Regions from separate parts of the Lysinibacillus sp. RS10 genome, predicted to be linked through region 1. Evidence: riboswitches for the same ligand, from Rfam matches in the RefSeq annotation. Region 1 holds a riboswitch; the other holds the start of a gene.
The links. Region 1 has a riboswitch for cyclic di-GMP ahead of ACB089_RS09480 (amidase). Riboswitches for the same ligand answer to the same signal wherever they lie in the genome.

Region 1 (15,176 bases):
AATCGTGGTTCAACGGGCGAAGGGATATGGCGAGTAAAATTAGTTGAACCTCTTGCTGAAGGGATCACAGAAGTGCCACTTGATGCGGAGATTAAATGTACCGAAGCAAAAGATAATCATGTGGAATATTGGAAACTCGGAGACTTCATGACGTTCTGTGAACAGTACATTACAGGTCCAAATGGCATGCTAATTGATATGCGCTTCCTTCCTCGTATTACTGAAGGTGAAATCCGCTTATTTATGTTGCGTGATAAAGCAGTTCACGTAGTACATAAAAAACCAGCAGATTCCGAAGACGCTTTTAGTGCAACACTGTTCTCAGGCGCGCAATATCGCTATGACGCACCGGAAGACTGGGAAGAGCTTGTACAAAACTTTTTAACCCAGCTCCCTCTCGTTACTAGCTTACTCGGCAATTATAATTTACCGTTAATTTGGACAGCCGATTTCATGTTAGATACAAACGAAGCTGGCGAGGATTGCTATATTTTAGGAGAAATGAATTGTTCATGTGTAGGCTTCACTTCTGAACTCTCTTTAGCACATCAAGTAGCAGAAGAAATTTTGGCTTGTATCAGTGAAAATACCGATATTTCAGCATAAAATGAAAAAGTGCGATCTTTTGGGATCGCACTTTTTATATATACACTTTGATCGCTTGTATAAATTCATAAATAAAATACCCTGCAAAGCCAATTAATAATACGCCCGCTACTATTGTAAGCGACTTAATGACTTTACGACTCATCGCTTTACGGGTAACAGAAATAATGGTCATCAAGCCTATATCATGTAACAATATGCCACTCAGAACCCCTGCAGCAATGACTAAAAAACTAGCTGACTCCCCTTGCCCATATGATTTGGCTAGTACGACACCAAAAACATTTACCCAAAAAACTAGATTTCCAGGCGAAATTGCTACTAGTAAACCATTTCGATAAGAAGTGAAAAACGATTTTGTCACTTTCTCTCCTGCCAGCGTAATATCCTGGTCAGCATTTTTTATTGAATCCAAACCTAAAAGGAATAAGAAGCCAGCCCCTATAAGCCACATAGGAATTTGAATGATGGGCATTGCTAAAATGGAGGCAAGTCCCATATACAAAGCAAAAACCAATACAACATCAATTGTCATACCACCAAGCCCTACAGCCCAGCCATGCATAAAACCATTTTTTAGTCCTTGCTTTGTCATTTCTACTGTAATGGCTCCTACAGGCATGGCAATCGCAAGTCCTACCAACACATACGCTACATATAAACTCAAAGCAACACTTCTTTCATGCAATCAATTTCGCCTTGGCGTAATTGCGTTCGGATTTTGAATTGTGCACGCACAATCCATTCCTTTCAATATCCGTGACATCCGCCGGAGGCTTTATCTTCATTCAGTCGGTGTTTGGGCACCTACTGAAAAGGAACCAAATCCGCATTCATCTCTTCACCTAGAAAGGTGGATGTAACGGTCGCTTTGCTTTCGCTACAGAAAAGATCTGCTGAATAAAGATAAAATAAGTTTCATACGTCCGTTTATAGTTGTATTATAGCATAAAAATACAGAAAAAGATGTAAATATTAATAATTATTCATTTTTATGGAATAATTATTAATATAGGTAAACCTGATTGTTCATTCCCTATTTTATTTATGATTCCTTAATTATATGACATCATTTGAAGTCAGACTTATAGCATTCTAAGACCCCCTAACTACGAGAGGTATCCTTTCTTTCTATAACATTTGCTTTTTCCATTGCAATAGTAGGTCATTGGATTTCGCAATGTCCACTTTTAGGGCAATCTGTTTAGCAGAGCAGCGTTTTTTAGCCTTTTCCCAGGCTTCTTCTAAAGCCGGTAAATAGCTTAAATTTTTTGTTGCTGCAACAAGTTGCAAGAAAATATTTCCTTGAATATAGTACCAGCGAGGGTTCATGCTATCTAACTGAATTGCTTCTTCAATGAGACGCAGTGCCAAATACGGACTGCCTTCACTACGGTTCAAAAACTGTGCAAAGGCTCCCCAGTAAAGAGCTTTATTTGGCTGTAATTTTACCGCTTCGACAAATTGCGCCATTACCTTATCATGCTCCTTAGCAAGAACAAAATATTCAGCCATTGTATAGTAGGCATTCGCTTGCGCTTCAATGGATCCAGCTAATAATTCGTCTACCACTTTAGCAAACTGTTCATCATCCTGACTTCCTAAATAAGCAGCGAGTACATCACGCTCTGGGTAGGAGCCATCTGCCCGTTCAACACTTTGCCTCTCCTTCTCAGCAGACGGAACAGGCATATTTGCATAGCCGTTCGCTTCTAACAACGCGACGTGCTGTTGAATTGTTGCCAATGATTCATGTTCAATAAACGCTCTATCAGCTAAAACTATTTTCGCTAACTGATAGCTTTCTTTCACTTTTCCACTTAAAAATAATTCATTTATCTGTTGGACTTGCTCATCAAACTGTTTGATCACTATTAAAATCCTCACCTTCACCAAAAGAAAAGTCTTATAGGTAGTTTACCATCTTTAGAGAGAAAAGGATCTATTATCATCTAAAAATTCTTTCAATTCAACTAATTTAATATGCCGTATGTTCCATTTGTTGAGCTGGTATTAACATATCTTCCAGGACTTTTCTCTTATCATTCTAATTCAATAGCAAGACATTGTATTAGAAAAGTACTGTTATTTACCCTTATCAAAAAAGGTTGATAAAGTTCTGAATTATGAGATAATTGAAGTAGTCTATCTACATCATTTGTGCATTCAATATAAAGGAGGGCTTGCTATGAATAGTCGCTTTCATTTTATATCGCTTATTATTGGAAACTTATTTACACTAGGAGCTATTTTCATTTATGCTCTGCAAAGTCAAGTGGACGTGGCCCTCAGTACTTATGCCCTTGTGACGGGAATTTTAAGTACATTACTCATTATCTTTTTTTATTTATGGCGGGATGAAAATTTCAAATCGTTTTTCTAAATAAATCGCTGGGTGGAAAATATAGTTTCGAAGTTTATTACTAGAATTGGGATGAGCTATCATTTTTTAAAATATATGGACTGTATATTAGTTGATTGGAGTGGAGACTGGGCGACTCCTTGGGGATTAGCGATCGAGGAACGAAGACTAAGAGCATCACATCCTGTGATAACGCCTTCGTGCCCAACATCGGTGCTGTTGCTGTCGCTGCGCTTTCGCACAAACAAAACCCTCTGCTGCCGCTACGTTAGCACTACGCTTTCGCGCAAAAAACATCTGTTGGCCCGAGACCCTGGAGCGAAGCGGTATGGGGAACGAAGGCTAAAAACATCACGTCCTGTGATAACGCCTTCGTGACCAACTTCCTGTCGCTGCCGCTACGTTGCACTGCGCTTTCGCACAAAAAACATCTGTTGCCCCGACGCCCCCAGGAAGCTCTGCTCTGCGCGAAAGCGAAGCGGCAGCGGCAATGTTTTATCTGTGCGAAAGCGAAGCGGCAGCGGCAATGTTTTATCTGTGCGAAAGCAAAGCGACAGCTACAAAGCGCCCAGTCGGAACGGAAATCAACCACACGTTATGGTGATGAGCCTCATTTTTCCCCTTTTCTACAGCAGTAGTAAAGGGATTTTTTTTCATAGAAAGCTTCTTTTTTCGTGGTATTCCCCTCTGAATACGACTGATTGTTGTAGAAAAATAAATTTTTTTGTAGAAAATTTAAAAACAATGATTGAGTAGTAAATCAATTTTCTGTATAATCAGCTTGTTTGACAATACTTTTATGAACTTGGGGGTAGACAATTGGGTAAAGCATTGATTATCGGAGCTGGCGGAGTAGCCAGTGTTGTGGTACACAAGTGTGTTCAAAATTCGGACGTATTTGAGGAAATTTGTATCGCAAGTAGAACTGTTTCAAAATGTGACGCTCTAAAAGAAAAACTAGAAGGCGGAAAAACAAAGATCCAAACTGCACAGGTAGACGCAGACAATACAGAAGAGGTTATTGAGCTTATTAAAGCCTTTGGACCAGATGTTGTCATTAACGTAGCACTACCTTATCAGGACTTAACGATTATGGATGCTTGCTTAGCGACAGGTGTACACTATGTGGATACTGCAAACTACGAGCCACCTGAAACGGCAAAATTTGAATATAAATGGCAATGGGCTTACAAAGAGAAGTTCGAAAAAGCTGGCTTAACTGCATTACTTGGTAGTGGTTTTGATCCAGGTGTAACGGGCGTTTTCACAGCTCATGCTCAAAAACATGAATTTGATGAAATCCACTACATTGATATTGTGGATGCAAATGCTGGTGATCATGGTTATCATTTCGCAACAAACTTCAACCCAGAAATCAACATTCGTGAAATTACTGCGAATGGTCGTTACTGGAAAGAAGGCAAGTGGATAGAAACTGCACCACTTGAGAAAAAAGAAGTGTATAACTTACCAGAAATTGGACCAAAAGATATTTATCTGTTATACCATGAAGAGTTAGAATCTCTTGCTAAAAACATTAAAGGCTTAAAGCAAATCCGTTTCTGGATGACATTCTCAGAAAAATACTTAACACATTTAAAAGTATTAGAAAATGTTGGTATGACTTCTATCGAGCCTATCGAGTTTGAAGGAAAAATGATTCAACCAATCCACTTCCTTACAGCAGTACTGCCTGATCCAGCATCACTTGGACCACGTACAAAAGGGAAAACAAATATCGGTTGTATCGTTCGCGGTCTAAAAGATGGTAAGGAAAAAACTTATTATGTGTACAACGTATGTGACCACGAAGAATGTTATAACGAAGTTGGTTCACAGGCGATTTCTTACACAACTGGTGTACCTGCAATGATTGGCGCGATGCTTGTGATGAACGGTGAATGGCGTAAACCAGGCGTTTGGAACGTCGAAGATTTCAATCCAGATCCATTCATGGATGCGCTAAATAAATGGGGTCTACCATGGCAAGAAAGCCATAATCCAGAATTACTTGACCTTGATTTAGATGCAAAGGAAATAAACCAATGAAACCAATTGATTTCTCAAAAGTTCCATCCCCTTCTTACGTAGTGGATGAGCGATTATTAACAAAAAATCTTGAGCTTTTAAAATCAATTCAAGATCGCACTGGCTGCCGTATTTTACTTGCCTTAAAAGGGTTTTCAATGCATTCAACATTCCCTTTAGTAGGTAAATATTTAGCCGGCATTACATCAAGTTCACTTCACGAAGCGCGACTTGGCTATGAAAAAATGGGCAAGGAAGTACACGTTTATGCACCTGCTTATATGGAGCATGAGATGGACGAGCTTCTGGGCTATGTTGAGCACATCGTGTTTAACTCATTTAACCAATGGGCACAGTACAAGGATAAAGTAAAATCTGCTGGTAAAACAATTGAATGTGGTATTCGTATTAATCCTGAGTACTCTGAAATTGAAACAGCCCTTTACGATCCTTGCTACACAAATTCTCGCCTAGGTACAACATTAGCCAACTTCGACAAGTCACAGCTTGACGGTATTGATGGCTTACACTTCCATGCAATGTGTGAGCAAAATTCAGATACGTTAGAGCGTATTATACAAGTTGTCGAAGAAAAATTTGGTGATGTTTTGCATCAAATGAAATGGTTAAACTTTGGCGGTGGTCACCATATCACTCGTGAAGATTATGATGTAGAAAAGCTAGTGAATATCATTAATTACATCCAAGACAAGTATAACCTTCTCGTATATTTAGAGCCAGGTGAAGCTGTTGCACTAAATACTGGTTATTTAGTAGCAACTGTTCTTGATATTCAGAAAAACGGTATGGACTTAGCAATTTTAGACACATCGGCAACATGTCATATGCCAGATGTTCTAGAAATGCCATACCGCCCTATGATTATCGGTTCTGGTCAAGCAAATGAGCTAGCACACACATATCGTCTAGGCGGACTTACATGTCTTGCTGGTGACATTATTGGTGATTATTCATTTGAACAACCTTTAAAACCAGGAGATCGTCTTGTATTTACGGATATGGCACATTACTCAATGGTGAAAAACCATATGTTTAATGGGGTAAATCTTCCATCAATCGTTTCTTATAACGATGAAGAAGGCATTAAAGTTATTCGTGAATTTAAATTTGAAGACTATAGCGGTCGACTTTCCTAATAGAAAAAATCCTCTCCAACTTCAGCTGGAGAGGATTTTTTATTATGGCCGCATATTCATCCAACTATCGACATGATGAATGGCAAAACCATTAAAGCTTGTTTTATTGGCATAATGACGATGAACCGTTGCTAATTGTTTATTCATATAGGCTTCTCCATTATCATAAAAGGTAATTGTTTTCCCCTCATTAGAAGCGCCTGTTTCTACACCAATCACAATTGATTTATTTACTTTTTGTGCATACTCTATTTCATTTTCAACTATTTTGATAATGTTTTTTGCTGCATCTCGATAGGCCATGATCGAAACACTATCCACTTGATCGATAACCCATTCAGCTAATATACCATTGCCATATTGATTGCTATAAGCGATCTCATCAAACCAAAATGGCATATCGACTTCCAAAGGTATTTGTAATTGATTGGCCTCCTCTTTCGCTTTAGTAAGGAGCGCTTGATAGGATTCGATTGTATTTACTTGGTTCGAGCTCCACCCACTATTTAGATAGGGCTCTACATCCAGGTGGACCCCAGAAAATTGCTCTGTTGTTAATGCACGCTCATTATATGTATTTAACCACTCAAACAGTTGATCCTGCATTTTATAGCCATCCTCTGACACCCAACTTGCAGCACCATCCAATGCATATACTTTTATACCTTTTGCTGTTGCTTTGTCAATAAAGCTTTTATAATTGTCATTTGCTATATCAGTATTAATCTGTAAATAGACTTTGTTAACATCTTTGCTTTCTAAAAATTGGAGTACGCCTGTTTCATCTTCAACAATTTTCATCGTATCCCATAACCAAGTAGCCCTATCTTGCATGGCCGTTGCCTCTACCTTCCCTATTGTTAATCCTAGCGTACTTACAATTGTTACTATAAAAGCAATGATTGCTTTTGATAGTGAACGACTTACCATATGTTACATCTCCATTCTATTTACCAAGGCTCATAGAACAGAACCTGGCAACCTGACAATCATGCACTATACTAATATAGTGTTTAGACTCATGGCTTTGCGTCCTTCCCTTTCGGTGAAGTTTGCCTTTTACAGTAGTTTTATTACATTACATAATACGCAGTTAGAACGAAAATGTCTGTAGGTCCAATTGATAATTATCGGGAGTACTGTTCGATAAAATCGTATAAACACAGGTGATTTTTACTATAGCAGCAAAAAAAAACGTAGAGTACTAAGCCTCTACGTTTTCCTTTTCATTTTCAAGCAATTTGTGCAAATAATTAATAATTTCACGAATACCTTCTAATGAATTCACAAGTATTTTTGGGTCTACGTATGTAATCATACGATTTTCCAGATTTGCCACAGCTGTAAAGTAGCGTGTTTTTGAATAATTGACAAGTCCCACTTGCTTTAATACAGACTCATCAAAATCAAGAATTTCACGAGCTTCTGTCACAAGTAATCCATAATTCACAACATCCGTGTTCAATACGATAACACGTGCTGTTGCAGTATTTGAAGAACGGTTGTAAAGAATACGTTCAAAATCAAGCACAGGCACAAGCTCACCACGAATTCTTGTGAAGCCTAGTAGATAATTGGGTAAATGAGGAATAGGTGTTACGTGTTCTAACTTTTCAATCGAAATCGCTTGCTCCACAGGTACTGCATATTCCTCTGTACCACAAGCAAAGACTACTGCCTTTACACTTTCCATGCGGTCACATCCTTCGACTCTGTTGTTATTTTTTTGCAGACTCTTTTACAATTTCGACAAGTAAATCTGCTAATTTTTCTAATTCTTCTACTGGTATTTTTTCATTTGTTGTATGAATATCCTCATAACCAACAGATAAATTTACTGTAGGGATACCGAAGCCAGCAATAACATTGGCATCAGATCCACCACCAGAAATACCAAGCTTTGGTGTACGTTCAATGCTGTGTGCAGCTGCCATTGCCACTTGAACAACTTTATCCTTTTCTGTTACACGGAAGCCAGGATACATTAGTTTCACTTCTACTTCAGCTTTTGCCCCTAATGAAGCAGAAACTTGCTCAAACGTCTCCTGCATATGCTTAGTTTGTGCATCAAGCTTCGTTTTGTCGATAGAACGTGCTTCCGCTAGTATTGTCACTTCATCACATACAATATTTGTTGCCTGGCCACCTTCAAAGCGACCGATATTTGCTGTCGTTTCTTCATCTAAACGACCAAGCTTCATTTGTGCAATACATTTAGAAGCAACCGTAATCGCAGATATTCCTTTTTCTGGAGCAACACCAGCATGAGCTGTTTTCCCAATTATTTTAGCGAAGATTTTGGCTTGGAATGGTGCAGCTGTTACAATACCGCCTACTTTGCCATCACTGTCTACTGCAAAACCATATTTTGCTTTAATTTTAGATGGATCTAACTCTTTAGCTCCAACAAGTCCACTTTCTTCACCAGCTGTAATAATAAATTCAATATCTCCATGTTCAATATTTTGCTCTTTTAAGCGTTTAGCCATTTCAAATAAAGCAGCAAGGCCAGCTTTGTCATCAGCACCTAAAATTGTTGTGCCATCGGATACGATATAGCCATCTTCACGAAGAGACGGTTTAATACCTTTACCTGGGACAACTGTATCCATATGCGAAGTAAAATAAATAGGTTCGACATCTAACGAACCTTTTAATGTTGCAAGTATATTCCCTGCTCCATGCCCGTTACGAGTATGTGCATCATCTTGTTCTACTGTAAAACCTAGTGCTGTTAATTTGTCGATTAAAATCGGCGCAATCACTTGTTCATGTTTTGTTTCTGAATCGATTTGTACGAGTTCAAAAAACTCTTCTACTAAACGACTTGTCATGTTGGAAGACTCCCTTAGTTTACGTGTTTTTCCACGTTATAGTATATATTTTATTTTAGCACAACGTCTGCAGAGTTTAAATCATTCGCTTTTAAGAACTACGTTATTTTATCAGGGTACGGGTTCCTCGCTTTCCTACGAGCGAGCGTCGAGCCGCTTCCTCCACAAATGTTGCCGCGGTGCTGTACTTTTTTTATTGCGAAATGAAGAAAAAACCTGTGAAAGAAGGAGATTCTTTTCACAGGTTGCTTTATATCGATGCTTGGAAAATAGCTTCTTTCTCTTTTTGTAGAGACTGCAAATAATCCTCTGCCTTGTTATGTTTATCCTGTAGACGCCAAATCGTATTATGTACATCATCTTGTACACGAGAAACCTGTTCTCTTGCTGTTGATATTTTGGAATGGACGGACCAAGCTGAAAAAATGTCATCAAAGAAATAGTCCGCAAATTTTACAAATCCATCTGTTTCAACTGGTAATGTTTTCGTAGACATATCATGTACATCCAGTAGTTCGTTATGAAAACGTTGCAAAGCTATTTGAGCATTATGAAGATAATTTTCCGACTTATCAAGTGCATCATGCTTTAAATGTGTAGCAATAAGTCCCCCACTAAAAAACGTATCCCATGTTGAGTATCCATTTGCGGAATGCAAGGACTCTGCTGCTTGTCCAAGCTTAGTAAGTGCTGCTTCACCAGCCTCTTCAGCTTCCTTTATTTCTACAATTAGTTGTTTCGTTAACATTTCTTCATGCGCTAATTGTTCAAGCCTTTTTGCCTGTTCAGGCTCATGTATTTGTAAGTAGCTTTTCTTTTTAGCATTTAATACGCTTAACGCCTCGTGCAACACTTGTTCATCAATTTGAGTAAGTTTAGTGTTTACTTGCCCTAAATCAGCTGTCAAATCAGTTTCCATCTTCTTTGCTTCATTTATTTTTAATTCAAACACGGCTGCCTTGTCGATTTCTTCTGCACGTAGCTCATCTTGTTGCCCTGTCCACGTTCGGATCATATTCATAAAAGAAAAGCCTTCTAACTTATCGAGTTTCATACGAATTTGATTGAGTGCTGTAGAATGTTTATAAATTTCCTGTTGTGCATGCTCGATTTGCTTTTCAATTAAATCCCTTTGTTCACTTAACCTACTGACAGTTCTTAATTGTGCATGAATCATTTCCTGCTCTTTTTGTAATTGTTTCCATTCCATTCATCTCAACTCCTCTACATATATGTACGGATGAAACGAGGATATGTTTCAATTATCTGTCTCATCACCATAACGTGTGGTTGATTTCCGTTACGGCTGGGCGCTTTGCCACTGACGCTTCACTTTCGCGCAGATAAAACATTTGCCGCTGACGCTTCACTTTCGCGCAGATAAAACATTTGTCGCTGTCGCTTCGCTTTCGCGCAGTTAGAAACATTTGTCGCTTTCGCACAGAGCAAAGCTTCCTGAGGGTGTCCGATGTGCCACTTCACTCGCATAATCCGCGGAGGCTTTAACTTCTCAAATTAGTTCAAGTTTAAAAGAAAAGCCTAGTAATCGAATGACTACTAGACTTGTACAATTCTTATAGAGGAATGTTTCCGTGTTTTTTCTCTGGACGTGTTTCGTGTTTGTTTGATAGCATATCTAGCCCTTGAATTAGCTTAATACGTGTATCACGTGGATCGATAACATCGTCTACCATACCGCGAGATGCTGCAACGTATGGATTCGCGAACTTTTCTTTATATTCTTCAATTTTCGCTGCACGTGTTGCTTCTGGATCTTCTGATTTTGCAATTTCACGCGCGAAGATGATGTTTGCCGCACCTGCCGCTCCCATAACCGCGATTTCTGCGTTAGGCCAAGCAAATACAAGGTCTGCTCCGATTGATTTAGAGTTAAGGGCAACGTATGCACCACCATATGCTTTACGGAGAATGACTGTAATTTTTGGTACAGTTGCTTCTGAGTATGCATAAAGGATTTTAGCTCCGTGACGGATGATCCCACCATGCTCTTGTTTAACACCTGGGAAGAAGCCAGAAACGTCTTCAAATGTAATGATTGGTATATTGTAAGCATCACAAGTACGAATGAAACGAGCAGCCTTGTCCGAAGAATCAATATCTAACCCGCCAGCTAGTACTTTAGGTTGGTTACATACTAGACCAACAGATTCACCAGCAATACGCGCAAAACCAACGACTACGTTTTTAGCAAATTCCGAGTGAACTTCCATGAATGAACCTTCATCCACTACTTGCTCCACTACTTTACGTACATCATAAGGACGAGTTGTTTCGATTGGCACAGTATCCACGATTTCTGGAAGATAGTCATCAACCTCTGGACGTGGCTGTCTTGGAGCTTTTTCTTTATTATTTTGTGGTAAGTAGCTTAATAGTTTTTTAATTTGATTAATTGCTTCTTCTTCAGATGGTGCGCGGAAGTGAGCGTTACCACTTACTGCGTTGTTTACTTTAGAACCACCTAAATCTTCAGCAGAGATTTTTTCACCTGTTACTGTTTCGATAACTTTAGGTCCTGTAATGAACATTTGAGATGTTTTATCAACCATTAGAATAAAGTCTGTGATTGCTGGAGAATATACCGCTCCACCAGCACATGGTCCCATGATAACTGAGATTTGCGGAATAACTCCAGAGTAGATTGCATTACGATAGAAAATATGGCCATAACCGTCTAGTGAAAGTACACCCTCTTGAATACGAGCTCCGCCTGAATCATTTATACCGATGAATGGTGTACCATTTTTCGCAGCTAGGTCCATTACTGTTGCCATTTTTTTGGCATGCATTTCACCAAGCGCTCCACCAAATACTGTGAAATCTTGAGAGAATAAGTATACTGGACGTCCGTTGATTTTACCAAAACCTGTGACTACACCATCACCAGGACCTTCCATTTTGTCCATACCGAAGTCTACTGTACGGTGTGTTATGAATGGGTTGATTTCAAAAAATGTATCTTCGTCAAGTAATAATTCAATACGCTCACGAGCTGTTAATTTCCCTTTTTCATGTTGCTTGTCGATGCGTTCATAGCCACCACCAAGTTCAATTACCGTCTTACGGTCATACAAGTCATTAATTTTGTCGAACATATCCATACTGATCACTTATCCCCTTTTCCACTTTTATCACATAATTCATATAACACACCGAAAGATGATTTCGGATGCATGAAAGCAACCTCAGCACCACCAGCACCTGGTCCTGGTTCATCGGATAATAGACGTACGCCTTTTTCGCGAAGCTCTGCCATACGTTCACGAATTCCTGTCACACCGAAAGCTACATGGTGAATACCTTCCCCACGTTTTTCGATGAATCCGTGGATAGCACTTTTTTCACTCATCGGTTCTAATAACTCAATTTTCACGTTACCCGCATCAATAAATGCAACACGAACCTGTTGAGATTCAACCTCTTCCACTTTCAGTAACTTTAAGCCTAAAGTTTCTGTATAATATGTAATGCGTTCATCAAGATTGCGGACTGCAATCCCAATATGATCTACTTTCTCCATGGTGACATCTCCTTCTGTTATGGTACATAATCTATTTTACAGACTTTTTCGTCAAAACTCTACTACTTGAGAAATTTTTCAGATTTGCTAAACTATTTATAAGAAAAGAAGGAGCGAACGAGCATATGAGTAATAAAAAATTTCAAAAAATCGTTATCTATACTATGATCGCGATTATGTTAATTTCATCTCTAGCATTTGGTTTATCAATGATAGTATAAAGAAAGGCGAGGCGTCTGCATTACTGCGGACGCTCTTTCTTTACATTTAAACCTTTAAAAGTCTGCTTAATTTCTAAATAGCGATCCATTTCCTCTATAAATTGATAGAGTGCCGCTTGTGCTAGAAATTGCTCATGGTTTTTCGGTAAAGGTAATTGGGCGAAATCTCGCTTTACCTGCTCTAGTTTTTCTCTAAAATGGCGAGCCGTATTTCCTGAATGAACGTGCTCACCGAGGTCTTGCAGAAAGTCGGCAACGATAATTGCCTCTTGTACTATAACAGGAAGTGCCGTTATTTTTGGAAGGACCCTGTCTATAATTTCTAGCTGTTTTTCACGCATATCAAAATAAACATAGTAGTCATTTTTCCGTCTCGTAAAATGATTTTCAACATCTTTAAATGCTAAGGATTTCGCATTATTTAATGCTGTGATTGCTTCAATGATTTCCTGTCCATCCCACATTGTATCGCCTTCTCTTAAATAGTTGGCAATTTCTAAAAAAATCTTACTGTAAAGTTCCTCAATTTTAACTCGATAGTAATTTAATTCCTTTTGAATGTCTGGCATATACATATTTATAGCTATTCCCGTCCCATAGCCAATCGCCATTAATGCAAATTCATTATAAACAAGTGCCAATGAAAAACTTTTAGCAGCATAAATATGCATAATAATAACCGCACTCGAAACAAAACCATCTGCTACCTTTAATGACACGATTGTTGGTATAAAAATGATAAGCATACCTGCTAATGTAAGCGGATGATAGGTAAATAGCTCAAAGCTCAAAAATGCATAAAGCATACCGATCATACTTGCGACGAATCGTGTATAAGCAGCATGAATGGATTTTTTCTTCGTTGGCTGTACACATAATATTGTTAGAATACCAGCAGATGCATAAGAAGCTAAATCAAAATATTGGGCAATGGCAATAGCGATTGCTGCACCAAATGCCGTTTTTAAAGTACGATAGCCGATTGAAAATTTCTTCAAGTCGACTGCCTCCTATCTTTCAGTATTCTACTTTTACAAACGTGTTGATTGCTATATTTCACCACAATTTAGGATCATCACCATAGCGTGTGGTTGATTTCCGTTCCGACTGGGCGCTTTCCTGGGGGCGTCCGATGAGCCGCTTCACTCGCGGTGCTCGCTCCAGGGTCTCATCTGTGACGCTAATCCCCAAGGAGTCGCCCAGCCTCCACTCCAATCAACTTATATATGGCCTAAGTTTTAACTTATGTCATCCACACCTTTTGGTGATGAACCACAATATAGTAGTTCAAAAGAAATAAGGGGTTTCACCACAGATAATGCCCAATATTTCTAATCAACACACCTGTTAATTTTATTTTTTTAAGAAAACTATCAGCCAATCATTTAGCCAATATTACAAAAATTCCAATCGCACTATAATTATGTCTTAGAATCAAAGCTACCCACGGGGAATGTGGTTAGTAAGAAGTCTCCGCAGACGCTTTATAGCCTGCGGAGCTTTCTACTAAAAATAGCTTCTCTTTTAATTTAATGATTGAAATTAAAGTTCGTCGCAGTATTCCTCAAAGTTTGCTTGTAGGTTTGTTACTACTGACATTGGGTCATGCCCCTCAATTTCATAGCGCCCAACTTCTGCTACTACTTGTCCATCCTTTAATAACACAAATGATGGGGAGGATGGTAAATGATCTTCACCGAAGTGATAACGAGCAGCTGCAGTAGCTTCTTTATCTTGACCAGCAAATACTGTTACAAGATGGTCTGGACGTTTATCGTAATGTACGCATTGTGCTGCTGCTGGACGTGCGATACCGCCTGCACAGCCACATACTGAGTTTACCATGACTAATGTTATACCTGGACGAGCAAACGCCTCTTCAACAGCTTCTGGTGTGCGAAGCTGCTCATAACCAGCCCCCTCAATTTCTGCACGTGCTGTTTTTAAAATTTCTTGCATAAATAAATCGTAATCCATATTCATATAGCGATAGCTCCTTTCAAGTTCGCGTCACCCTAAACTCTAGCTTTAGATATTCGACGCTCATCATCTCCTATCATAGCAGTTAGTGACGAATTTGTGCACCTACTTGCTCACATAAAAGATGATATTATTTCTGTGATTGTTCATCGCTAAACAAACGATCCACACCTTGTGTTACTGTCAGCTGTCCATTTAAAATTTGACGTTTGAGAAGTTGTACTTGTGCTTTACGCTCCGGATTACCATAAAACGAATCAATTAACTGGTCAATAATCATCGATTGGAACCAATCTTTCGTCTGATTTTGGCGTCTGATCGACCAGTAATTATTTTCTTCAACAATTTGTCTGAATTCCCCTATTGTACTCCATACTTTGTCGAGGCCACGTTTTTCCCACGAACTTACCGGCATTGCTGTCGACATCCATCCTGGAGTTGCAGGCT
Region 2 (15,176 bases), 1.4 Mb from region 1:
TTTATTATTTATCTTTCCTTTATTATATCTATAGATATTCTGGACGTTGCAAACTGCCCTCTTTAATAAAAGTTACTCCATTAATTTTATTTTCTTTACACAAATTCACAAAAACTTCATCCACAACAATCAAATGTTTAGATTCTTCCATTCTGACGATATGATGCACACCGAGAGAATCAGGAATATATACAACATGGTTAATACTAATCGGACCATCAGGTATTGATTTTATCGATGGTTTATACTCAGATTTTTCTTTATTAAGACAAACTACAGAGTTTGAAACAATCATTGCGAAAAAATCATTATTGTGGTCTTTTGTTTCTGTTGATTTTATTTCAACTGGAATAAAGATACAATCATTTTCACAATGTCGTTCAATTATTTCTTTAAATTTTGCACTTACTAAAGGTGGACCTACAGTTGGTAAAATATCATATGCAGATAGATAAGCGTCAAATTTATCCACAATATATGTTAGATCCCCATCTACTTGACATCGATTTCCTTCCTCCAATTCTCGTCTATCGTATCTATTCTCGTCGCTATAAAAGAAGAACACATCCCTTTTATAAAAACATGATAATTTATGATACATAATCATCCCCCTATCCTTTACAGCGTAGTTTGACTTTCCCATGTCTTAACTCTTGTCTTTGTTCATTTATTAAAACCTGTATAGCCTCATAGTATTATCGTTGTGTTCTATTTTTATCTTTGCTCGCATCCATAATATCATCCAATCGTCCTCTAATAACAATTTCCCATTTTTAATGATAAGCAAAAAATCCTTTGCTAGCGAGGGTTTCTCCCCTTTGATTTTTCGTGTCAAATAAAATTGTCAGCAGAGGAGAGTATTAAGTTAAAAAAACACATGTAGATAGAAGCTTTTAGCCTCACCTTTACATGTGTTCATTTTTTACTCGCTTATTTAATATTAATTTACGTATTCACAATTCTAACCACTTTCTTGCAGTCCATAATTCTCGATTACTTATCAAGGTCTGAAGACCAATCAATTTCATCTCTAAACCAATTCTCTACTTTGATCTGCCCAGAATCCATTTTTATAGGAATTTCTTTTCCCCATTTTATAATATTATCAATAAATTCTTCGTTATCTAACCCTTCAAACGTTCTCTTTTTTAATGCTTCTCTTAAATATTCAATAAAGATATTTCCTAGATAATATCGTTGTTCAATCTTATACATTTTTATATAATCTTCCAATTTTACAGAAATATCAATAGCCAAACAATTATCTTTTTTTGTATATCTAATAAAAGATCTTCTCTTATAAGATTCTGGTAAACAACGAAACCCTACTAGAATAGTAACATCTACATAGGCATACTTACTATGAATTATAGGTTTTAAATAGTTACGTAACTCACTTGCCAATTCTCCAACCTTTGAACCCGCCGTATCAGTTACAATGTTAAAATGCATATGATATCATACCCTTTCACATTTAATGACGACATTTATTTCCTGATGGTAAATGTCCTTTCCATTGTTTATAAACCCGGAAACTAAATCCCCTATTGCTCTTTGATCATATTATTTTGTAATGTACAAGATATGATACAGCTTCATCATAGTTTGAAAAATTTTTTACTTGAGTTCAGATTTATTCAAGTGCTTAATGCCCCCATAATGTTAATTTATAATTATATTGTTTTTTCAGGTTATCAAATTCTAACGAAAGAAAATTATTCAAAACAACTTTTTAACGTTTGGTCGAACAAATCTTTATTAAAATCTAATTTCTTAGCGATGCTTTTTTCCTTTATGGACTCCGAACTATATATTAAAAGTTTCATTAAAGCATTTTTGAATATCACTTCATTTCTGTCTTCATCATCACTCCAACCAGTTTCATCCATACAAATATGGAGATCCATACACTTTTTTTGGGTTTATAACTAAGTTTATAGACCCCACTACTTTCGTAATATCTAGTCACATCTCCATTAATAAATAAAAAATAAGAAATCTCCGTTATATCATTTCCATAATTTTTATTTGCGAATTTTTCCTTTATTGAATCTTTATATTTATAAACTGTTAATCGAATATTTGAAACTCCACCATTTGCCACGGTTATATATATATCCATCAAAAACTCTCCTCTATCACTATGAATGTGGACATGGGCTTCCTGCCCTTTCATATATTTTCTGTGCTTTGGGGATTAATGTTTCACCTAGTTTACTGCCTGTCTGTTTTTCTTTAATAATCAGACCAAATGACATTCCCTATACCGTCATGCTGATACGCTTCGCCTCTTTTGTTGACGACTATCTCGATTAATCAAAACGTGGTTACTATATTCATCATAAGCCATAGGTAACTCGAATATCCATTAATCCATTTACCATAACCTTACAATAAAGATGAATAAATCTAATTTAAAGAAAGAGTGGCAATAAATCCAGATTTTATGGATCTTTGCTACTCTTTTATTAGGTTGAAATAAATGTTCTTTTTGTAAGAACAGCTAACAAGTATTAATTTCACATCTGAAGAAATTCTTAATTAACATAGAGATATACAAGCTTCCATTCAGAATTATATTATTTTAAATCAACAAATTCCGGACTACGTACATTTCCTTCTTTAACTAATAGAACACCTTTAATTTTTTCTGTTCTGCAAGCATCCACGAAAACTTCATCTACGATTATCTCTTCTTTTGATTCTTTCATTCTTACTACATGATATCCGTTTAGGGATTCTGGAATAAGAGCAATAATACTTAAACTAATTGGCCCATCAGGTATGGATTTAACTAGTGGTTCATAGTCTGATCTATTATGATCTAAACAAGGAATTTGATTTAAAACATTCATTACAAAGAAGGAATCATTTATTTCTCCCGTTTCTGTAGATTTTATAATTGCTGGGATAAACTCACAATCTGAACCTAATTCTTCTATTAGCATTTTTAGCTTTAAACTTACTAATTTACCACCGACTGTTGGTAAAATATCATATTGTTCTAAATAAGAATCGAACCTATCTACCACGTATAATAGTTTTTCACTCTGAGAATAAGGTATTCCTTTTTCCAAATCAAATCTATTATAATTGTTTTCATCAGAATAAAAGAAATATACATCTCGTTTGTATGAAGCTAACAATCTGAAATAACTCATATCATAATCATCCCGCCAGTCTCCAATCAACTTATATAACTGCCATACGTTTTAACAAATGTCATCCACAACTTTTGGTGATGAGCCACATATATGGCAATAGAATCTTTAATTGGTTATTTTTATCTGTAAATATGCTATTAAACCATAGTTAAAAAGTCAACATCCATACGAACTATTATTCTGAATAAACAAAAAAATAATACTGAAGGTCGGGAAAATTTGAATTTTAGTAGTTAGATATACTGTGTGAGAGAAGGATAAAGTGATACTTTAAGCAGTGGGGGGTATCTTGCTTTACGGACAGTTAATGTGGGATCAATCAGAAGGGCTTTATTGCAAAAGAAAATGGTACGGAAGATATTTCCGTACCATTAAAAAACAAAAGCAACAGCTTCTTTAATTTAATATTAAATTAAAACTAATTATCGCTTAAGGCTTTATACTTTCTTCCTTTTAAATTTAGCTTTGCTACGCACTCCACATGTACAGAGTATATGTGGCAACATAAGGATGCTGGTGGGTTTATTACATTCTTAAGAGTTACATCATTTCACTGTCCCCGTCCCATCAACATTCTTTTTCAAAGTTATCAAGCAATGCACGCACTTCATCTGTTGATTTCGTGTTCATCAATTGATTTCTTAATTCACCAGCTCCACGGAATCCTTTGACATAAATTTTGAAAAAGCGATGCAGCCCTGTGATTGAACGTGGTAGTGCTTCCGCATATTGATCTTGAAGATCAAGCTGCAGTCTTAAAAGATCAAGGTACTCTTTACTGCTATGCTCTTTTGGTTCCTTTTCAAAAGCAAAAGGATTTTTAAATATACCTCGCCCAATCATAACGCCATCAATCCCGTATTGTTCAGCAAGCTGCAGCCCAGTTTGACGGTCAGGAATGTCTCCATTGATTGTTAGTAGCGTATTTGGTGCAATACGGTCACGTAATTTTTTGATTTCCGGAATTAGCTCCCAATGCGCATCTACTTGGCTCATTTCCTTTCTTGTACGTAAATGAATAGAAAGGTTCGCTATATCCTGTTTTAAAATATGCGTTAGCCAATCCTCCCACTCATTTACATCGCTAAAGCCAAGTCGTGTTTTCACGCTGACAGGCAGTCCGCCCGCTTTTGCTGCTTGAATAAGCTCTGCCGCTACATCTGGACGCAAAATAAGGCCACTACCTTTCCCCCTCGATGCCACATTCGGTACAGGGCAACCCATATTAATATCGATGCCTTTAAATCCTAGCTCTGCCATACCAATACTCATTTGACGGAAGTACTCGGGATTATCCCCCCAAATATGTGCCACCATTGGCTGTTCATCTTCTGTAAAAATCAAACGACCACGCACACTTTTCATGCCCTCTGGATGACAATAGCTATCCGAGTTTGTAAACTCTGTGAAAAATACATCCGGTCGACCGGCTTCACTTACTACGTGACGAAAAACAACATCTGTCACATCTTCCATTGGTGCAAGTACAAAAAATGGTCGTGGTAAATCACGCCAAAAATTATCTATCATGTCAAACTCAAATCCTCTCACTATGGATACACCTTTAACTCTCGATCAAAAAGATAAAGCCCAATGTTCCACTTCTTTTACACTTATATCATGCTTAATAACTTATTATCAATACAAGTACATATGGACATTTATAATTTGTGAAAATCAGCAATGTTTATTTTAACGAAAGTCGGTGCTGAATGGTAATTTTTCTATATTAACTGCTTTTCTATTATACCAACTCCAACCAAGCTATCCCTTCACATTGTGGTGAGACTAGCCAGTTGCGGAACTTTAAAATAACAGTAAAAGCAGACGGCCAATTAGAGGTGCAATATCGCATTTCTAAACCGTCTGCTTTTTAATTTCAACGAATATTAAGTTAGCTATTCCAAGTTACGCACAGCATTCACTGTGTGCTGAGTGTTTGAAGCAACATAGGATTGTAGGTAGCTTTATGTAACCGGCTGCTAATCATTACTTCCATGATTTAATGAAGAAAGTAATTTTTCTGCATCATTTTTTAAATCTACAAGATACTCTGCTTCTTGAACTAGTTTTTGCATTGTATTTAATTCATCATCGCTAATTCCAACTAACTCTTCAAACATTTCTACTGATTCTCGCGAAATGAAAGAAATATCCTTCATTGCTTCCATAATTTGCAGAGAGCTCGAAGATAGTTCTTCTGTGCTTGCAGATGATTCCACATTATTTTCAGCAATAATTTTTGTAGTATCTACAATTTTTTCGAACATATTCCCGATTTCTAGTATTTTAGTATTTGTTTGTTCAAACTCTTCTGTTCCTTGCTTCATTGATATGACAACTTTGTTCGTCTCTTCTTGAATATTTTTTACAATATTCGAAACTTCATCAGCTGACTGACGTGATTGTTCAGCCAATTTACGAACCTCATCAGCAACTACAGCAAACCCTTTACCGTGTTCTCCTGCACGAGCTGCTTCGATAGCTGCGTTCAATGCTAATAAATTTATTTGCTCTGAAATCCCTGTAATTACTTTAACAATATTACCAATTTCGTACGATTTTTCTCCAAGTATATTGATTGCATCAAATGTCGTATTAATCGTTTGATTAAAATGCTCCATTTTCACCAACGAATCTTTTAACTTTTCATTGCCTTCTTGCGTTAATTCTAACGTCGTATTCGATTGTTCTGAAATTTGGTTAGATCTTATAGATAGCTCTTCAATAGCCACTGTGATGTCTTCGATAGAAGTAGCACTCTCTTCAGTAGCGACTAGTTGCTTTTTTAATCCTTTACCGACTTCATCGATTGCGGCCCTTACAGTATCAGCCTTCTCAGTTGCGTAATCTCCATGTTCTAAAAGATTTTTACTTTTTTCATTCACATTATTTGCGAATTTATTAAATTGCTCACTTACTTGACCTGCTGATATTTCATGCATTCCATTTAGTGCCTCTTTATTTATATGGGAATGACGTTTAAGTGAAAAATATCGGTAAGCAAAATACAAAGATGTACATAATAAAACGACAATAATTCCTAGCATAATAGCTTCCATGAAAAAAATTCTCCTATTCTACTAACGTATTAGTGAAGAAATTTTATAGTTCTTTTACAATGATGTAAATTCCATCTGCTACAGTCGGTGGAATACTGCTTAGATGTTCATTGCTTTCATATTTATGAACAATAAAACCCCCTTCTACGTTTACATATTTTGTTAGTCCGTGATACTTCTCCAGCACACGCATTGACTTTGGATTTGTCGCTTCAGCTAATACTAATCTTAAGCCTTCTTCTGTTGCTTTCTTTATTAATACATCGCCTAAATTTTGTACAATATCATGACGATTATGCTCACCAATTACACCTAATAAAAATAAATGTAACACTTCTCCATCTTCCATATCTTTTCCATAACGATTTTTATAATCTTCTAGGAAACGTTCATCAATATCCTCTAATACACGCATAACAATATTCATATCTGCAAATGTGCCTTCAAAAATATCCTCTTCGATAATTTCAAAGACATTCGTATCCCCAACTAATGCGCCTACAACATTTTGCTCTTGATCTAGTGCAACAGCACAGTATCCTTGATGAACATTTGCTTCAATATATTCCTTCGTAAATTGATAGAAATCTTCGTAAGGTAGTTTTAAGGCGTACCCGATAATCGGTTCTTGCACCCATTTGCCAGCAACCTCTACCCCAATAAATGTTTTTGCTAAACATTCTGCTGTCTTTTCAATTAAATCTGGTTGGTCCTTTGTAAGGATTTCATAAGTATATAATTCTTGAATTGTTTGCATCCTAAATTCCTCTTTTTCAAAATGTGATTATAGTTAATTAAAGACTAACGCATTGGTAATTGCGAAACATTGTCGACTACGGTTCCTGGGAAATTAACTCCCTCTAAAGCATTTCGCACTTGCACATAGGCAATTTTAGAGGTTGGATTAACAATAAATATATCTTTAAAGCCTAGTGAAGCATAAAACATTAATGTTTGTCCTAGTTCTGCAGAAATCTTTGAAGGGAGGGGTGATTGATGTGTTGCATCAACAACAAATGTATAGGTATTTTTCTGTACTTTTGACCCTGTCTCTGTCAAATCTTTTAAATAATCCTCTACAAGCGCTGGTTTAATAAACCCTATTATTTGGACGTGTACTTCTTTTTTGGCTTCATAAATCGCCATTTTATATTTCTCTTTATCAACGACTATCATCTCAAATCTCCTTTTTATAATTTTCTTAAAGCTGTTAGCATTTTTGTAATAAATATAAATAAATACATATTCAGTCCTTTGATTTTTTCCACAAAAAAACTATCCCTGAACATAATTAGGATAGCCAAAAAATCGCTTATCATCTTGGCAACCCGACTATCATTTTCCAAGAGGATTTTAGACTCGTAGCTTTGCGTCCTTACCTTTCGATAAGTTTGCCGTTTTCAATTTATTAAAATTACGCTGACATATTACTATTAGATTATAAATGTTTTGTAAAATTTTGTCGACTGTAGGTATTTTTCTCTAAAGAATATCGGAAGATTTAGAGAATTTTTCCGTATATTTAAAGGAATGGACAAGAAAATACTGTTTGGTGATTTTTTCACAGAGAGAATTTCTAATCATGCCCAGATTGTAGGAAAAGCAAATGGCTGCCTATTCTTTCACATTCATCTAATAAGAAGAATCAACTTCATTTTTCATAAATGCGTTATTTCACTTTATTCATTCCTTATTTGGAAACGTAACGATAAAAAAGAGTGGAATTTTAGGCTACATCCTAAAAATCCACTCATTATTATAATGCTACTTAAGCAATTTATCGATTATGCCTCGACACAATTGCGTCCGGAGGCTATAGGTCGACAGATGGTTTTAGTGCGAAAGCGTAGTGCTAACGCAACGGTAGCAACAGATAAATTGCCACAGGACGTGGTGTTCTTAAACTGAGTTCCTCTATTTTAGTGGATGTTTGAACACCCGCTGAAATAAGTTAAATACGAGTTCCACCATTGCCTTCCTGAATCTGTTCATTAAGCTGTTTCTTTACGTTCTCCGGTTTCTTCGACCAATAAGTAGCGAGAATCGGACCAGAAATATTATGCCAAACAGCACCAAGAACACTAGGTAATGCAGCTAAGGGACCAAAATGGGCAGTGGCTAACGCTACACCTAATCCAGAGTTTTGCATGCCCACTTCAATCGAAATAGCTCTTCGATTACTTTCATCAAGCCCTAGCACAAGAGCTGTTAAATAGCCAAACAGCAATCCGAATGCATTATGGAACACTACTGCCATAAAAATAATGGATCCTGCCGAAGCGATGCTATTGACATTACCAGCAACAACAGCAGAAACAATGATCATAATAGCAACAACTGAGATAAGAGGAACAACATTAATGCTTTTTTCTACGACCTGAGGGACCAATCTCCTTACAACAATACCTAGGATAATTGGGAAAATGATTACTTGAATAATTGAAGTAAACATTGCTATTGGATCCACTGGCATCCATTTGCCTGCAAGTAATAGCAGTATTAATGGTGTTGCAATTGGCGCTAATAACGTCGAAAAAGATGTCATTGTGATTGATAATGGTACATTGCCTTTAGCTAGATACACCATGACGTTTGAAGCAGTCCCCCCCGGCACAGAACCAAGAAGGACTAGCCCCGCAGCTAATTCCGCTGGCAAGTTCATAATATAAGCAATACAAAAAGCTGTAAGTGGCATGATAATATATTGGGCACATACACCAATGATGACGGGCATTGGATTCGTTAAAATCAGTTTAAAATCAACCGCTTTTAACGTCAGCCCCATACCAAACATAACAATGCCTAGCAAAATCGTGATATATCCTCCAAATATTAAAAATGGATCTGGAGCTATAAAGGCAATAACAGCTATACAGATGACCCATACGGCAAAGTATTTTCCAGCTATCGTACTAATGGCTTCTAAAATTTTCATACTTCCACCCCTATTTCTTTATTTTTAATATTTTATTTGGATTCAAAAGTGCGTCAGGATCGAGCGCTTGTTTAATCTTTTCCATCACAATCAATGCTTTTCCATGTTCTTTCTCTTGATATTTCTGTTTACCAATACCGACACCATGTTCTCCTGTACAAGTTCCCCCTTGTTCAAGTGCATACATCACAATCAATTCATTAAATTCATCCGCTTTTTTTATTTCATTAGAATCATTCATATCAATCATTAAAAGAACATGGAAATTGCCATCACCGACATGGCCAACAATCCCCCCTGTAAGCGCTAATAAATCAAGCGCTTCTCTCGCATGGGCAATAGCACCTGCTAACTCGGAAATCGGTAAACAAACATCGGTCACCATTAGCTTTTTCCCTGGATGTCCATGGATATAGGCGTAAGCTAAATTGTGGCGAGCTTCCCACAGCTGATTTCGAGCTGCATTATCGGTTTCAAATTCAATATTTTCACAATTGTGAACCACTACAATTTCTTTCATAAATTCAACGTCTTGCTTTAGGCCAGCTTCATTTCCATGAAACTCTAAAAATAAGGTTGATTGTTCCTTATAATCTGTTTTACTATGCAAGTTTATCTGTTTCATTGAAATTTCATCTACAAGTTCAACTCTTGCAATTGGGATTCCAGCTTGTAAAATACTAACGACTGCTTCGATAGCATCATTGACTGTTTTGAAGGATGCTCGAGCAGCCATAACATACTCTGGAATCCCATAGACTCGTACCGTCAATTCAGTAAAGCAACCAAGAGTTCCCTCAGATCCTACAAATAGACCGTTTAAATGATAGCCAGATGAAGATTTTTCTGCTAAATTCCCCGTGTGAATCACCGTACCATCTGAGAGAACAACCTCTAAATCTCGAACCTGATCGCGCAAAGTCCCATATTTAACAGATGTTGTTCCACTAGCATTTGTTGCTGCCATACCCCCAAGTGTTGCATCTGCTCCCGGGTCTACAGAGAAAAACAATCCGTATTTTTTCAACTCTTTATTCAACTGAGAACGCGTCACCCCTGGTTGAACTTTCACAAGAAAGTCCTTCTCCCTAACTTCTAATATTTTGTTCATGAGGGAAAAATCAACCATTATCCCATGGTCATAAGGAATAACATGCCCCTCTAAGCTTGTTCCTCTTCCATATGGCACTATCGGTACTTTATATTGATTTGCTATGTTTATTATTTTACTCACTTCTTCCGTCGTTGCCGGAAACACAACAATATCTGGTAAACTGGCACTATGATACGATTCATCACTGCTATGTTGTTCTAAAATCGTTTGATTGATTGTTACTTGACTTTCTGTAAGAATTCTCTGTAGAGCAATCACTAACTCTTCATTTGTCGTAATCATTTCATTCTCCCCTTTTTACTCTCATTCTTTCAAAGTATTTGCTAATGGTATTTTAGTTGTTTGAATTACAAATATATATGTCATACCAATTTATTGAATTATTCAAATTGGTCCAACCTTTATTAATTGTACTAAATATTCAGAAAATATCAATAATTATTATTTTTATTAAATTGATAATCCCGAAGTATTTCTGTATGATTAAAGCGTTTACAGTACTATGTATTTGAGGGGAATGACATAGGTAATGCCACAACCAAAGAAAAAAGCATATGAAGTAATTGTTGATCAAATAAGGGAATATTTTTTAAATGGGGAATTACAGCCCGGAGAAAAACTCCCGACGGAAAGAGAATTAGCGAGTCGTTTTAATGTAAGTCGAACATCGGTTAGAGAGGCACTTCGGAAGCTTGAAATCAAAGGAATTATTGAAATTAAACAAGGCAGTGGCAGCTTTATCAGAACACCAGAATACCATTCATTAGGAGAAGAACTTTCATCTACAATCATAAAAACTGAAAAAAAACTAATATATGAAATGTTAGAACTTCGCCAGGCACTTGAAGTTGAATGTGCCTTTTTAGCTTCACGACGAGCTACTTCTGAAGACTTAGAACGAATTGGTAAAGCATTAGAAATGATGGATCAAGTTAAAAATGATGTAGAATTAGGAATTCAAGCTGACCTAAGTTTCCATATTAATATTGTTCTCGCTTCACATAATTCGATATTCTTACAATTATTCCAAACCCTTAGTGAACATATGCAAGACACTATCCGTGTTACCCGAAGACAACGCTTGAATGATCCAGAACGTACGCAAGAGACCATTGATGAGCATAAAGAAATTTTCTTAGCAATCGCAGCTGGTGATGCAAATCAAGCCAAACAACTCATGGAAAAACATATTACGCAAATAAGGCGAGAATTGACAGAATCGCTTTTAAGTCCTATTGGAGAACAACACGACTAAAACCATGATCACTCCTAATAGACAACTATAGATTTCATAATGACGAGCGGTTTTAAATTGCTCTTGTCAGCGTGATTTTGTAATAAAATAAGTGAAAGTTAAATCAGTGGTTTTTTTCCGACGCACAAGATGTGCTAGTGTCGACTTTGCTAAAAACATTTGCGAGGAATAACCTTTGAAGCAGGACATGGTGTTTTTGATATCATTTTTATAAAGTACGGATGAAATTGTTGAATTTTTTATTAAATCATGCCAGAAAAAGACCCGGATTCGTATTGAATCAAATCCGGGATATTATTGATAAAGAACCTTAAATAAGAAAAGTTTATTTTAACTGAAAATCGGTCTTGAAACGGAAATTTTTATTTTGTTGATGAGATTTTTCTTTTATTTTACAATACTAACTCCAACCAAGCGACCGCTTCACAATGCGTTGAATGTGGGAACATATCCACTGGCTGAATCTCCTGTGTTTGATAGCCCCCATCCTCCAAAATACGGAGATCACGCGCTAGTGTACCTGGGTTACAGGACACATAAACAACACGTTTAGGACGTTGCTCTAAAATCGTCTGAAGAAGAGCCTCATCGCAGCCTTTACGTGGTGGGTCCACTACTAGGACATCCGCTTCCTTGCCTTCCTTATACCAGCGTGGGATCACTTCCTCTGCTGGGCCGGCCTCGAAATACGTATTCGTAAAGCCATTTAATGCTGCGTTGCGTTTTGCATCTTCAATAGCTTGTGGGACAATTTCAACACCCATAACAGCCTTTGCTTTTTCTGCAAGGAATAATGAAATGGTGCCGATCCCACAGTAAGCATCAATTACTCGCTCATCACCCTGTAAGTCAGCATAATCTAATGCTTGTTTGTAAAGGACTTCCGTTTGCTCAGGGTTTACTTGATAAAATGAACGGGCTGAAATTTCAAAGCGAACATCACCAATTGTATCGATAATAACGTCCTTGCCCCACAGGTTCACGGTTTCATCACCGAAAATAACGTTCGTTTTGTCGCTGTTAACGTTTTGCATAATGGATGTGACATTCGGGACAAGCTTCTGGATTGTCGCAACAGCTGCTTCTTTTTGCTGGAATTTTTTCTTTTTCGTTACGAGAACAACCATGACTTCACCAGTTGCTCGTGCTTTACGAATAACTACGTGGCGTAGCATTCCCTCATGTGTTAGCTCATTGTATGGTCGAATACCGATTGCCGCTAATTCCTTTTTCAAGCCTGTAAGAATAGCATCCGCTTCACCTGTCTGAATTAAGCAACGCTCCATATCGACAATGCTGTGAGACTTCGTTTTATAGAAGCCAGCAATTGCTTGTCCTGCTTCATTCGAGGAGAAAGGAATTTGGGCTTTATTACGATATTGCCAAGGCTCTTCCATGCCTTTCACAGGTAGAACAGGCGCATCAATTTTACCAATACGCTGCATGACATTACGCACCATATTCTCTTTCCATTTTAACTGTCCTTCATAAGACAGGTGCTGTAATTGACAGCCACCACACTGCTTGAAATATTCACAAGGTGCTTCTACTCGATCTGGCGATGGCTTAAGAATATCTACAACTTTCGCAAAGCCATAATTTTTTAACGTTTTTAAAACATGAACTTCCGCCGTCTCATTAGGAAGTGCCCCTTGGATAAATAATGGATAGCCATCGACCTTTGCAACGCCATTGCCATCATGTGTTAAATCTTCTATATAAACTGTTAATCGGTCATTCTTTTTCACGGGTGCTGACATTCGTACATCCTCCATTTCAATCTCTTTATTGTAGCATGTGTTGGCGGATGAAAAAAGAACAAGACTTGATCTTGTAAGCTATTTGCTCAACATCCATGACCTGAGCAGTACGACACTCCACCCGAGCAGATTCGTCTTCCACTTGATCACTTCTGCACACGACCCGAGCAGTAATGCCATATGCTCGAACCTTCCAAAGCTTAAAGTAGAAAAAAGAGCCGCTATTCGCGACTCTCTCCTTCCTCTTTTGTTACATGGTGATCTTTTGGTGCCCACCAGAAAGCAAACACAATTCCGAGGATGACTACTATAAATGGCGCATAAAACATGAGAAATTTCTCCATCACTCTAACCTCCTATGCGTGATTGTCTTCTTTTCCTGTCACGTAATTTTTGTTGAACAGGAATAATTTCAACAATAAAAATAGTGATGGAATAAGCAGACATAGACCTAAGATAAATGCGATGACGAGTGCAATCGCCATTTGTGTACTTGTAAAGCTATCGTAAATTGTTAAATATGGATACAGTAAATACGGATATTGTGCGATACCATAAGCGAAGAATGCCAAAGCAAATTGGGCAATCAATAGTCCTACTGCAAGGCCGTAATTTTTTCGCATCCAAATTAACACCACAGTAATGATAAATAGTACGGCTGAAATGGCGAACACCCACCATAAATTAACCATATTATTGTAAGTTTCAGGATTGATCGATTTCATTTCATACATAATACCAAGCGCGCTCACCATTAAAGGTATCGCCCAAACAAGTGCGTATTTTCGCATTAGTTTTGTTGCTTCTACATCCTTTGCTTTATGGGCATACCATGTTAAAAACACAGCTGAAATATAGAGTACCGCTGCAATGCTCAAGACGACAATACTCCAAGCAAATGGGCTCGTATACAATGTCCAATAGTTTAAAACCGGTTGCCCATCAACCATATCAACATAGCCACCTGCAGCAATCGCAAAGACAACAGAAAGTGAGGCCGGAATGAGTAATCCTGCTATACCATACGTTAGCGTGTATCCGATATGTCCACGTGAGCCATATGATTCAAACGCATAGTAGGAGCCTCGTATGGCAAGTAGCACTAGCGAAATACTAACTGGCACAAGTAAAATCGTTCCATAATAAAAGGCTGTTTGCGGGAAAAACCCAACAATCCCAACAAAGAAGAATACTAAAAAGACATTCGTTACTTCCCAAACCGGTGATAAATAACGTTTAATAATATTTGTTAAAATATGATTTTTGCCAACGAGTAGACTGTAGGCATTGAAAAAACCTGCCCCAAAATCAATTGAAGCTACAATGACATAGCCAAATAGGAAAATCCACAAAACTGAAATACCTAAAATCTCTAATGTCATAAGATGTCACCGCCTTTTTCAGAATGGCGATCTGCTAATTCACGCTCAATTGGATTCTTTTTGAACATACGAATTAAAACTACAATACTTCCTATGCCCAATACAGCATACACGCCTGCAAACAACAGCAGCATTAAATCCACATGGTCACTCGTTGTGGCCCCTTCTGGTGTTCGCATTAAACCATATAAGACCCAAGGCTGTCTTCCAACCTCAGCAAGCCACCAGCCCGCTTCAATTGCAATAATTGAAAGTGGTCCACCTGCAACGACAATCCATCTAAACCAACGTGTATGAATAAACAGCCAACCACGAGCTTTCCCGACTACATAAAGCAATGAAACTAATACCATAAACATGCCAATAAACACCATGAGATCAAAGAGATAATGAATATACAGTGGTGGTCGATCTTCTTCAGCAAATTGATCTAAGCCAATTACCTCTGCATTTGGATTATTATGCGCTAAAATACTTAGAGCATAAGGAATTTCAATTGCATAT

Region 2: it holds a riboswitch for cyclic di-GMP, as region 1 does, so the genes downstream of both, ACB089_RS02485 (hypothetical protein) here and ACB089_RS09480 (amidase) in region 1, are expected to answer to the same signal.

What each region holds. Positions count from the first base shown of each region.
Region 1 covers NZ_CP167122.1:1,843,303-1,858,478, reverse strand. Annotated here, with positions in the region: gene ACB089_RS09515 (Cj0069 family protein) at 1-606, shown strand, start outside; gene ACB089_RS09510 (LysE family transporter) at 641-1,273, opposite strand; gene ACB089_RS09505 (hypothetical protein) at 1,738-2,478, opposite strand; gene ACB089_RS09500 (hypothetical protein) at 2,795-2,989, shown strand; gene ACB089_RS09495 (hypothetical protein) at 3,372-3,572, shown strand; gene ACB089_RS09490 (saccharopine dehydrogenase family protein) at 3,788-5,017, shown strand; gene nspC (carboxynorspermidine decarboxylase) at 5,014-6,153, shown strand; gene ACB089_RS09480 (amidase) at 6,196-7,083, opposite strand; cyclic di-GMP riboswitch class I at 7,127-7,220, opposite strand; gene ACB089_RS09475 (chemotaxis protein CheW) at 7,358-7,846, opposite strand; gene ACB089_RS09470 (M20/M25/M40 family metallo-hydrolase) at 7,872-8,987, opposite strand; gene ACB089_RS09465 (hypothetical protein) at 9,238-10,197, opposite strand; gene ACB089_RS09460 (hypothetical protein) at 10,262-10,429, opposite strand; gene ACB089_RS09455 (acyl-CoA carboxylase subunit beta) at 10,562-12,109, opposite strand; gene mce (methylmalonyl-CoA epimerase) at 12,115-12,528, opposite strand; gene prli42 (stressosome-associated protein Prli42) at 12,654-12,749, shown strand; gene ACB089_RS09440 (aromatic acid exporter family protein) at 12,770-13,747, opposite strand; gene ACB089_RS09435 (BrxA/BrxB family bacilliredoxin) at 14,292-14,732, opposite strand; gene meaB (methylmalonyl Co-A mutase-associated GTPase MeaB) at 14,860-15,176, opposite strand, start outside.
Region 2 covers NZ_CP167122.1:480,520-495,695, reverse strand. Annotated here, with positions in the region: gene ACB089_RS02520 (imm11 family protein) at 29-601, opposite strand; gene ACB089_RS02515 (hypothetical protein) at 994-1,452, opposite strand; gene ACB089_RS02510 (hypothetical protein) at 1,844-2,122, opposite strand; gene ACB089_RS02505 (imm11 family protein) at 2,580-3,161, opposite strand; gene ACB089_RS02500 (tRNA dihydrouridine synthase) at 3,732-4,694, opposite strand; gene ACB089_RS02495 (methyl-accepting chemotaxis protein) at 5,147-6,226, opposite strand; gene ACB089_RS02490 (hypothetical protein) at 6,270-6,983, opposite strand; gene ACB089_RS02485 (hypothetical protein) at 7,028-7,402, opposite strand; cyclic di-GMP riboswitch class I at 7,546-7,632, opposite strand; gene ACB089_RS02480 (bile acid:sodium symporter family protein) at 8,178-9,161, opposite strand; gene ACB089_RS02475 (FAD-binding oxidoreductase) at 9,172-10,557, opposite strand; gene ACB089_RS02470 (FadR/GntR family transcriptional regulator) at 10,805-11,530, shown strand; gene rlmD (23S rRNA (uracil(1939)-C(5))-methyltransferase RlmD) at 11,923-13,290, opposite strand; gene ACB089_RS02460 (hypothetical protein) at 13,512-13,634, opposite strand; gene ACB089_RS02455 (cytochrome d ubiquinol oxidase subunit II) at 13,647-14,672, opposite strand; gene ACB089_RS02450 (cytochrome ubiquinol oxidase subunit I) at 14,669-15,176, opposite strand, start outside.